DNA from 4 places in the Paenibacillus sp. FSL W8-0439 genome. Region 1 is predicted to be linked to each of the others. Evidence: a T-box and tRNA genes for the amino acid it is inferred to sense, from the RefSeq annotation. Region 1 holds a T-box; the other regions hold tRNA genes.
What was found. The T-box of region 1 lies ahead of tyrS (tyrosine--tRNA ligase). A T-box ahead of a tRNA ligase gene usually reads a tRNA of that ligase, here a tRNA-Tyr.

Region 1 (2,168 bases):
TGACCTTGCGGTCATCCGTACGATCAAGATTTAAAAAGACACGACGTGCAAGCTGCTGGGTAAGCGTACTCCCTCCAGTTTGTACGGATTCATGTAGTGCCTTTTGCTTCACAGCACGCAGCGTTCCCGACAAATCGACACCTTTATGCTCGTAAAAATGATTATCTTCAATGGCAATAACTGCGTCAATGACGAGCTGAGGAATCTCCTTAAACGTAACAGGTCTTCGATCTTCCTCGGTCCGAAGCTGCCCAATGGGAGAGCCATCATTGAAATAAGCGAAGCCTGTAATTGCATTCTTATCCACTTCCTGTAGAATCGTAGATCTGGAACGCACGGGCTCGTTTTTTACAATAGAAGCAACATAGCCAGCGGCGGTTCCCCCTGCGAATAGTGCCCCCATAAAACCGATGATGACGACCCACTTTATGACACGGCCGAGCCTTCGCATGGTTCTCCGTAAGCGGGAAGGCTTAGGCTCTGATACATTGTTTTTTTCTTCAACCATTAAGTCTTCCTCCTTTATAACAGCCATTATTATAGCATAAAATTACAAAATGAACCCATATGCTAAAAAGCCTGTCTTTTGGTGTCGTTGACTACATAAAAACAGTGTGTTATAAATAGGTCAAAGTAAATATCGTGAAAAGCGGAGAAAGACTTCAGTAGAAGGCGGAATCACGTTGTGCAGAGAGCCGATGGGTGGTGTGAATCGGTAGCGTCCCTCCTTTGAATTACCGTCTGGAGCTGTCTGGATGAATGGAAGCTTTTGCAGGTTTGCGAAGCTCTCCATAGTAATCCGGTACCGGGTGTAAACTCGTTATAGGAATGAAGTGAAAGAAACGTTGGTTTTTTGCATACGTTTCTTTAATTAGGGTGGTAACGCGAGTAGCTCCTTCTCGTCCCTTGGGATGAAAGGGGCTTTTTGGTTTGTTTAAATGGTAATTATTGGATGGAAAATAGGAGGGATTCAGGATGAAGTGGGAAGAATTGAAGCCTGAGCAACAGGCAGAGGTAGAACGACAACTAGAAGTGATCCGTCGTGGAGTAGCGGAAATTGTACCTGAGGATGAGCTGAAGCGTAAGGTTATTAAATCGGTTGTTAGCGGCGAGCCACTTAAAATTAAGCTGGGTCTAGATCCGTCTGCACCCGATATTCATATCGGACATACGGTTGTTATGCACAAACTGCGCCAGTTCCAGGAATTAGGGCATCAAGTGCAACTGATTATCGGAGATTTTACAGGCAGAATTGGTGATCCGACAGGTAAATCGGAGACCCGCAAGCAACTGACTGAGGAAGATGTACAGCGTAATGCACAAACATACAAGGAACAAATTTTTAAGATTCTCGATCCTGAAAAGACAAAGGTATACTACAATTCCGAATGGTTAGGACCGATGTCTTTTGCAGATGTGGTAACTCTGTCTGCCAAAGTAACGGTTGCCCGTATGTTGGAGCGGGATGATTTTACAAAAAGGTACCAAAACGGCTTGCCGATTAGCATCCATGAGTTCTTTTATCCGCTGATGCAGGGCATGGACTCTGTGGCTCTCCAAAGCGATATAGAATTGGGAGGAACAGATCAAAAGTTTAATCTGCTGATGGGCAGAACCCTGCAAAAGGAATACGGAGTAGAACCGCAGGCAACCATTACATTGCCACTGCTTGAGGGGCTTGATGGCGTTCAAAAGATGAGTAAAAGTTTGGGTAACTACATTGGTGTGGATGAGGAGCCAAATGAAATTTATGGTAAATCGATGTCCGTTCCTGATGAGTTGATGCTGAAATATTTTGAGCTTGCAACGGATATTACCAATGAGGAGCTGGCAGAGCTGGCGAAAGGCGTTAAGGAGGGTTCGGTGCATCCACGTGATGCCAAAATGAAACTGGCCGGAACATTAGTGCGCATGTACCACGGTGAAGAGGCGGCAGAAGCGGCCAAGCAGCATTTTGTGACTGTATTCCAACAACGCGCGCTTCCTGATGACATTGAAGAATTCACCTTAACAGCAGATCAGTTAGAAGAAGGTGGCATTCGTGTGATCCAGTTGCTGACTCATCTAGGCTTTGCAGCATCTAACGGTGAGGCCAAGCGTAGTATTCAGCAGGGGTCGGTCAAAATTAATGAAGAGAAGTGGACCGATGTGAACGAAGCATACAAGCC
Region 2 (2,168 bases), 3.2 Mb from region 1:
GAATGTGGCTAAATACGCAGATGTAGCAGAAGCATACGTTGATGTAGAGGATCAAGACGAAATAATAAAAGTAACTATTCGGGATGAGGGTATGGGCTTCTGTGGAGAATCCAAAGGAGAGGGAGTTGGATTGTTCAGCATGGAAGAACGAGCTAGAGGAGTAGGCGGCTTCTTGAGCATGACCTCTGCTCCAAATCAGGGAACCTCCATACAGCTGACCATACCAGTGTAAAACCTGTGTACTAGATCAGTTATCGGTGTATACTCACTGCAGGAGCAGAAGGAATACACCGATAGCAAGGATTATCGATAGTCAACACTTTTATAGAATCTATGGAAGATAAACATACAAAAAAAGAGAGAGCTCTGTCCCCAGACAGGCTCTCTTTATTTATAAGGTGTCACCACTGAGGCAACAAGAATCCGCTATAGCAAAAAGCGGGTGATGGGAATCGAACCCACGCTACCAGCTTGGAAGGCTGGAGTTCTACCATTGAACTACACCCGCAAATCAGTATCGGGATGACACGATTTGAACATGCGACCCCCTGGTCCCAAACCAGGTGCTCTACCAAGCTGAGCTACATCCCGACATTATACATTTTTTAATAAATGGCGCGCCCTGAGAGATTCGAACTCCCGGCCTTTTGATTCGTAGTCAAACGCTCTATCCAGCTGAGCTAAGGGCGCATATTTAGTTCCATAATGAGCAGTCAAGGCGCCACCCAGATTTGAACTGGGGATGAAGCTTTTGCAGAGCTTTGCCTTACCACTTGGCTATGGCGCCGTATGGATAATGGAGCGGACGACGGGAATCGAACCCGCGACCCTCGCCTTGGCAAGGCGATGCTCTACCGCTGAGCCACGTCCGCAAAATATGGTGCGGTCGAGAGGACTCGAACCTCCACGGGGGGTTAGCCCACACGGACCTGAACCGTGCGCGTCTGCCAATTCCGCCACGACCGCAAAATAACTTATAAATGGTGAGCCATGAAGGACTCGAACCTTCGACACCCTGATTAAAAGTCAGGTGCTCTACCAACTGAGCTAATGGCTCTTAATGGCTGGGGATATAGGATTTGAACCTATGCATGACGGAGTCAAAGTCCGTTGCCTTACCGCTTGGCTAATCCCCATTAAATTAAGAATCAAAGGGCGGCCGATGGGGCTTGAACCCACGAATGCCGGAGTCACAGTCCGGTGCGTTAACCACTTCGCCACGACCGCCATATGATTATAAAAAGACTGGTGGAGGATGATGGATTCGAACCACCGAACCCGTAAGGGAGCAGATTTACAGTCTGATGCGTTTGGCCACTTCGCTAATCCTCCAAAATGGTGCCGGCGAGAGGACTTGAACCCCCAACCTACTGATTACAAGTCAGTTGCTCTACCAATTGAGCTACACCGGCAAATTGCCAATTCCCACTTGAAAGGTGGCTCGGGACGGAATCGAACCGCCGACACGAGGATTTTCAGTCCTCTGCTCTACCGACTGAGCTACCGAGCCATGTTTTATTTTACAATTATATCATATAGTTTACACTATATGTAGTTAAAATGGCGGAACTGACGGGATTCGAACCCGCGATCTCCTGCGTGACAGGCAGGCATGTTAGGCCTCTACACCACAGTTCCAGAGGCATTTCCAATAGGAAATTAATTGCGGGGGCAGGATTTGAACCTACGACCTTCGGGTTATGAGCCCGACGAGCTACCGAACTGCTCCACCCCGCGACATCAAAGGTATTTCTTAATACTATTAATGGTGGAGGCTGAGGGGATCGAACCCCCGACCCTCTGCTTGTAAGGCAGATGCTCTCCCAGCTGAGCTAAGCCTCCATAATTATGACCCGTAGGGGATTCGAACCCCTGTTACCTCCGTGAAAGGGAGGTGTCTTAACCCCTTGACCAACGGGCCTTGCAAAATGAATTCTGATTTAATAATTTTGTGGCGGAGAGAGAGGGATTCGAACCCTCGCACCACTTACGCAGTCTAACCCCTTAGCAGAGGGTCCCCTTATAGCCACTTGGGTATCTCTCCGAGTAGCGGCAGAGGGGATCGAACCCCCGACCTCACGGGTATGAACCGTACGCTCTAGCCAGCTGAGCTACGCCGCCACCTTATATATAAAATTCAGAAGTATTGAAATATGGCTCCCCGAACA
Region 3 (2,168 bases), 1.2 Mb from region 1:
CAGGAGCACCGCTGGGTAGCTATGTACGGAAGGGATAAGCGCTGAAAGCATCTAAGCGTGAAGCCCCCCTCAAGATGAGATTTCCCAATTAGTAAGACCCCTTGAAGACGACGAGGTAGATAGGTTGGGGGTGGAAGTGCAGTAATGCATGGAGCTGACCAATACTAATCGGTCGAGGGCTTATCCTAAGATAAGACGCAATGAAGTTTCGGATCCAGTTTTCAGGGTGTAACCTTGAAACAAATATTAATATTCCCTGATAGCTCAGTTGGTAGAGCACTCGACTGTTAATCGAGTTGTCACAGGTTCGAGTCCTGTTCGGGGAGCCATATGGAGAGGTGTCCGAGTTGGCCGAAGGAGCACGATTGGAAATCGTGTAGGCGCCAAAAGCGTCTCGAGGGTTCGAATCCCTCTCTCTCCGCCAGAATTATTTTATAGTATGGCCCGTTGGTCAAGGGGTTAAGACACCTCCCTTTCACGGAGGTAACAGGGGTTCGAATCCCCTACGGGTCATAAAAAAAATAATCACAAAAAGTTGCAATAAAAAGTTTGTTGTGGTATAATATGAGAAGTGTTCCGTTGAGGAGGCTTAGCTCAGCTGGGAGAGCATCTGCCTTACAAGCAGAGGGTCGGGGGTTCGATCCCCTCAGCCTCCACCATTTAAAAAGTAAATACTTATTACTGTCGCGGGGTGGAGCAGTTCGGTAGCTCGTCGGGCTCATAACCCGAAGGTCGCAGGTTCAAATCCTGCCCCCGCAACCAATTTAAATCTATTATGGAACTGTGGTGTAGAGGCCTAACATGCCTGCCTGTCACGCAGGAGATCGCGGGTTCGAATCCCGTCAGTTCCGCCATTAGTAATACATTGCTTGGTAAAGAGTCTTATTGTGAGGCTCGGTAGCTCAGTCGGTAGAGCAGAGGACTGAAAATCCTCGTGTCGGCGGTTCGATTCCGTCCCGAGCCACTTTTAATTGAATAGTTTTTGTGCCGGTGTAGCTCAATTGGTAGAGCAACTGACTTGTAATCAGTAGGTTGGGGGTTCAAGTCCTCTCGCCGGCACCATTTTGGAGGATTAGCGAAGTGGCCAAACGCATCAGACTGTAAATCTGCTCCCTTACGGGTTCGGTGGTTCGAATCCATCATCCTCCACCAGTTTTATAGGGGCATAGTTTAAAGGTAGAACAACGGTCTCCAAAACCGTTGGTGTGGGTTCAATTCCTGCTGCCCCTGCCAATTACTTCTTTTCCTGTGGCGGTCGTGGCGAAGTGGTTAACGCACCGGACTGTGACTCCGGCATTCGTGGGTTCAAGCCCCATCGGCCGCCCTTTCTTATTGGGGATTAGCCAAGCGGTAAGGCAACGGACTTTGACTCCGTCATGCATAGGTTCAAATCCTATATCCCCAGCCATCTTATGCGGACGTGGCTCAGCGGTAGAGCATCGCCTTGCCAAGGCGAGGGTCGCGGGTTCGATTCCCGTCGTCCGCTTAGTTATATTCTGGCGCCATAGCCAAGTGGTAAGGCAAAGCTCTGCAAAAGCTTTATTCCCCAGTTCAAATCTGGGTGGCGCCTCCATAATTAAATATGCCGGCGTGGCGGAATGGCAGACGCGCTCGACTCAAAATCGAGTGGGAAACCGTGGAGGTTCGAGTCCTCTCGCCGGTATTAACTAAAAAAGTTCATTAGAGACATTCTCTAATGAACTTTTTTTATTTGAGCTTTAGTACCCCACTCATTGCTTGAGCTGAAGACACCTTTGAGTTGTATTCCAAATGCGAATAAATATTTGCCGTTGTTGCATAATCGCTGCGGAACCATTCCTGAACTTCTTTCATGCTTACTCCTAATACATCTACATAAATATACTCCAGGTATTCAAGACAATAAGAATTGTCAGAAGATAAGCGATAGGATTCCTGTTATTCCTTCATACGAATCAGAAGCTCATAGAACGTGTCTCACCAATGGCAGTATATGGCGACTGACTTTATTCTTGTTGGGTCCTTTTCATCATCTCTTGCCATTGAAGCAAAAAGTCCGCTAACAGCCTTTAGCTATTACCGGATGGAGTAGTCGCTTTTACTCTTGCAGCATATCTTCGTTTTCAACCGCGAGTGCTTGTCCTTCCATATGATAATTCTTCCTGGCTTCCTGAAGCAAGATTTCGGCT
Region 4 (2,168 bases), 3.1 Mb from region 1:
TGAAAAAGAATTTGCGAGGCAAATTCATGTTTGGTGGCGATAGCGGAGGGGTTCCACACGTACCCATCCCGAACACGACCGTTAAGCCCTCCAGCGCCGATGGTACTTGGACCGCAGGGTCCTGGGAGAGTAGGACGCCGCCAAGCATAAGCCCCTTCTCTGGGGATTTTTTTTCGCCTGTAAGACTGACCTCTATATAGTCAGAATTAAGTGTTATGTCTAAGATGGGGCTATAGCTCAGCTGGGAGAGCGCCTGCCTTGCACGCAGGAGGTCAGGGGTTCGATCCCCCTTGGCTCCACCAATATTCCCTGATAGCTCAGTTGGTAGAGCACTCGACTGTTAATCGAGTTGTCACAGGTTCGAGTCCTGTTCGGGGAGCCATATGGAGAGGTGTCCGAGTTGGCCGAAGGAGCACGATTGGAAATCGTGTAGGCGCCAAAAGCGTCTCGAGGGTTCGAATCCCTCTCTCTCCGCCAGCTCTTATAATAGATATGTGGCCCGTTGGTCAAGGGGTTAAGACACCTCCCTTTCACGGAGGTAACAGGGGTTCGAATCCCCTACGGGTCATAGTAGTATGGAGGCTTAGCTCAGCTGGGAGAGCATCTGCCTTACAAGCAGAGGGTCGGGGGTTCGATCCCCTCAGCCTCCACCATTAATAGTATTAAGAAATACCTTTGATGTCGCGGGGTGGAGCAGTTCGGTAGCTCGTCGGGCTCATAACCCGAAGGTCGTAGGTTCAAATCCTGCCCCCGCAATTAATTTCCTGTTGGAAATGCCTCTGGAACTGTGGTGTAGAGGCCTAACATGCCTGCCTGTCACGCAGGAGATCGCGGGTTCGAATCCCGTCAGTTCCGCCATTTAATTTAATATGCCGGTGTAGCTCAACTGGTAGAGCAACTGACTTGTAATCAGTAGGTTGGGGGTTCAAGTCCTCTCGCCGGCACCATTTTGGAGGATTAGCGAAGTGGCCAAACGCATCAGACTGTAAATCTGCTCCCTTACGGGTTCGGTGGTTCGAATCCATCATCCTCCACCAGTTTTATTGCCATGGTGGTCGTGACGAATGGATTAACGTACTGAATTGTGGCTATGGCATTTGTGGGTGCAAGTCCCATCAATCGCCCTGTTGAATACATAATGGGGATTAGCCAAGCGGTAAGGCAACGGACTTTGACTCCGTCATGCATAGGTTCAAATCCTATATCCCCAGCCATTAAGAGCCATTAGCTCAGTTGGTAGAGCACCTGACTTTTAATCAGGGTGTCGAAGGTTCGAGTCCTTCATGGCTCACCATTATTATTGTATGCGCGTGTGGCGGAATTGGCAGACGCACTAGACTTAGGATCTAGCGTCTTTGACGTGGGGGTTCAAGTCCCTCCACGCGCATACCTGTTTTTGCGGACGTGGCTCAGCGGTAGAGCATCGCCTTGCCAAGGCGAGGGTCGCGGGTTCGATTCCCGTCGTCCGCTCCATATTTGCGCCCTTAGCTCAGCTGGATAGAGCGTTTGACTACGAATCAAAAGGCCGGGAGTTCGAATCTCTCAGGGCGCGCCATTAATTTCATAAGCCGGTGTGGCGGAATTGGCAGACGCGCGCGACTCAAAATCGTGAGGGAAACCGTGGAGGTTCGAGTCCTCTCACCGGCATCTATTTCGGGATGTAGCTCAGCTTGGTAGAGCACCTGGTTTGGGACCAGGGGGTCGCATGTTCAAATCGTGTCATCCCGACCACTTTTTTTGCGGGTGTAGTTCAATGGTAGAACTCCAGCCTTCCAAGCTGGTAGCGTGGGTTCGATTCCCATCACCCGCTTTATATAGATGAAAGAAGAGATGGCATAAGCCATCTCTTCTTTTTGTATTTATTAAGCTATCGTTTCCCGTTAGATTACGACCGCTTATAATAGCTCTTCTTATTAATCCAGTTAATGCACGAGGTGGACCTTGGTTAATATTTATTTTTTGCTCTAAAAGGTTTGTAGAAGGCACGAATGTCCTGAGCTAAAAGCTCAGGCTCTTCCATGGCAGTAAAATGCCCTCCGCGAGCGATTGAAGTCCAGCGAGTTACATTTAGGTTGCGCACGCCCATTCTTTAGGCGTTAACAATATATCTGCTGGGAATAATGTAATTCCGGTTGGCACTTTTATGTAGCTCAATGACGGCAAAGAAT

Region 2: it encodes a tRNA-Tyr, which carries the amino acid that the T-box ahead of tyrS (tyrosine--tRNA ligase) is inferred to sense. The anticodon was not compared.
Region 3: it encodes a tRNA-Tyr, which carries the amino acid that the T-box ahead of tyrS (tyrosine--tRNA ligase) is inferred to sense. The anticodon was not compared.
Region 4: it encodes a tRNA-Tyr, which carries the amino acid that the T-box ahead of tyrS (tyrosine--tRNA ligase) is inferred to sense. The anticodon was not compared.

Annotation. Positions count from the first base shown of each region.
Region 1 covers NZ_JBBPAK010000001.1:3,599,335-3,601,502, reverse strand. Annotated here, with positions in the region: gene MKX36_RS15545 (transglycosylase domain-containing protein) at 1-508, opposite strand, end outside; T-box leader at 644-910, shown strand; gene tyrS (tyrosine--tRNA ligase) at 976-2,168, shown strand, end outside.
Region 2 covers NZ_JBBPAK010000001.1:411,076-413,243, reverse strand. Annotated here, with positions in the region: gene MKX36_RS01830 (PAS domain-containing sensor histidine kinase) at 1-232, shown strand, start outside; tRNA gene MKX36_RS01825 (tRNA-Gly) at 438-508, opposite strand; tRNA gene MKX36_RS01820 (tRNA-Pro) at 518-591, opposite strand; tRNA gene MKX36_RS01815 (tRNA-Arg) at 614-690, opposite strand; tRNA gene MKX36_RS01810 (tRNA-Cys) at 717-787, opposite strand; tRNA gene MKX36_RS01805 (tRNA-Gly) at 798-872, opposite strand; tRNA gene MKX36_RS01800 (tRNA-Leu) at 879-966, opposite strand; tRNA gene MKX36_RS01795 (tRNA-Lys) at 982-1,057, opposite strand; tRNA gene MKX36_RS01790 (tRNA-Gln) at 1,062-1,136, opposite strand; tRNA gene MKX36_RS01785 (tRNA-His) at 1,155-1,227, opposite strand; tRNA gene MKX36_RS01780 (tRNA-Tyr) at 1,247-1,332, opposite strand; tRNA gene MKX36_RS01775 (tRNA-Thr) at 1,337-1,412, opposite strand; tRNA gene MKX36_RS01770 (tRNA-Phe) at 1,438-1,510, opposite strand; tRNA gene MKX36_RS01765 (tRNA-Asp) at 1,562-1,638, opposite strand; tRNA gene MKX36_RS01760 (tRNA-Met) at 1,664-1,737, opposite strand; tRNA gene MKX36_RS01755 (tRNA-Val) at 1,767-1,842, opposite strand; tRNA gene MKX36_RS01750 (tRNA-Glu) at 1,850-1,921, opposite strand; tRNA gene MKX36_RS01745 (tRNA-Ser) at 1,953-2,044, opposite strand; tRNA gene MKX36_RS01740 (tRNA-Met) at 2,048-2,121, opposite strand; tRNA gene MKX36_RS01735 (tRNA-Asn) at 2,155-2,168, opposite strand, start outside.
Region 3 covers NZ_JBBPAK010000001.1:4,755,660-4,757,827, reverse strand. Annotated here, with positions in the region: rRNA gene MKX36_RS20615 (23S ribosomal RNA) at 1-188, shown strand, start outside; tRNA gene MKX36_RS20610 (tRNA-Asn) at 254-329, shown strand; tRNA gene MKX36_RS20605 (tRNA-Ser) at 333-424, shown strand; tRNA gene MKX36_RS20600 (tRNA-Glu) at 442-513, shown strand; tRNA gene MKX36_RS20595 (tRNA-Val) at 584-659, shown strand; tRNA gene MKX36_RS20590 (tRNA-Met) at 686-762, shown strand; tRNA gene MKX36_RS20585 (tRNA-Asp) at 778-854, shown strand; tRNA gene MKX36_RS20580 (tRNA-Phe) at 892-964, shown strand; tRNA gene MKX36_RS20575 (tRNA-Thr) at 987-1,062, shown strand; tRNA gene MKX36_RS20570 (tRNA-Tyr) at 1,067-1,152, shown strand; tRNA gene MKX36_RS20565 (tRNA-Trp) at 1,160-1,233, shown strand; tRNA gene MKX36_RS20560 (tRNA-His) at 1,252-1,324, shown strand; tRNA gene MKX36_RS20555 (tRNA-Gln) at 1,334-1,408, shown strand; tRNA gene MKX36_RS20550 (tRNA-Gly) at 1,415-1,486, shown strand; tRNA gene MKX36_RS20545 (tRNA-Cys) at 1,499-1,573, shown strand; tRNA gene MKX36_RS20540 (tRNA-Leu) at 1,585-1,663, shown strand; gene MKX36_RS20535 (hypothetical protein) at 1,708-1,833, opposite strand.
Region 4 covers NZ_JBBPAK010000001.1:518,945-521,112, forward strand. Annotated here, with positions in the region: rRNA gene rrf (5S ribosomal RNA) at 30-146, shown strand; tRNA gene MKX36_RS02255 (tRNA-Ala) at 227-302, shown strand; tRNA gene MKX36_RS02260 (tRNA-Asn) at 307-382, shown strand; tRNA gene MKX36_RS02265 (tRNA-Ser) at 386-477, shown strand; tRNA gene MKX36_RS02270 (tRNA-Glu) at 497-568, shown strand; tRNA gene MKX36_RS02275 (tRNA-Val) at 578-653, shown strand; tRNA gene MKX36_RS02280 (tRNA-Met) at 683-756, shown strand; tRNA gene MKX36_RS02285 (tRNA-Asp) at 782-858, shown strand; tRNA gene MKX36_RS02290 (tRNA-Thr) at 872-947, shown strand; tRNA gene MKX36_RS02295 (tRNA-Tyr) at 952-1,037, shown strand; tRNA gene MKX36_RS02300 (tRNA-Gln) at 1,140-1,214, shown strand; tRNA gene MKX36_RS02305 (tRNA-Lys) at 1,219-1,294, shown strand; tRNA gene MKX36_RS02310 (tRNA-Leu) at 1,307-1,387, shown strand; tRNA gene MKX36_RS02315 (tRNA-Gly) at 1,399-1,473, shown strand; tRNA gene MKX36_RS02320 (tRNA-Arg) at 1,479-1,555, shown strand; tRNA gene MKX36_RS02325 (tRNA-Leu) at 1,568-1,647, shown strand; tRNA gene MKX36_RS02330 (tRNA-Pro) at 1,655-1,731, shown strand; tRNA gene MKX36_RS02335 (tRNA-Gly) at 1,740-1,810, shown strand.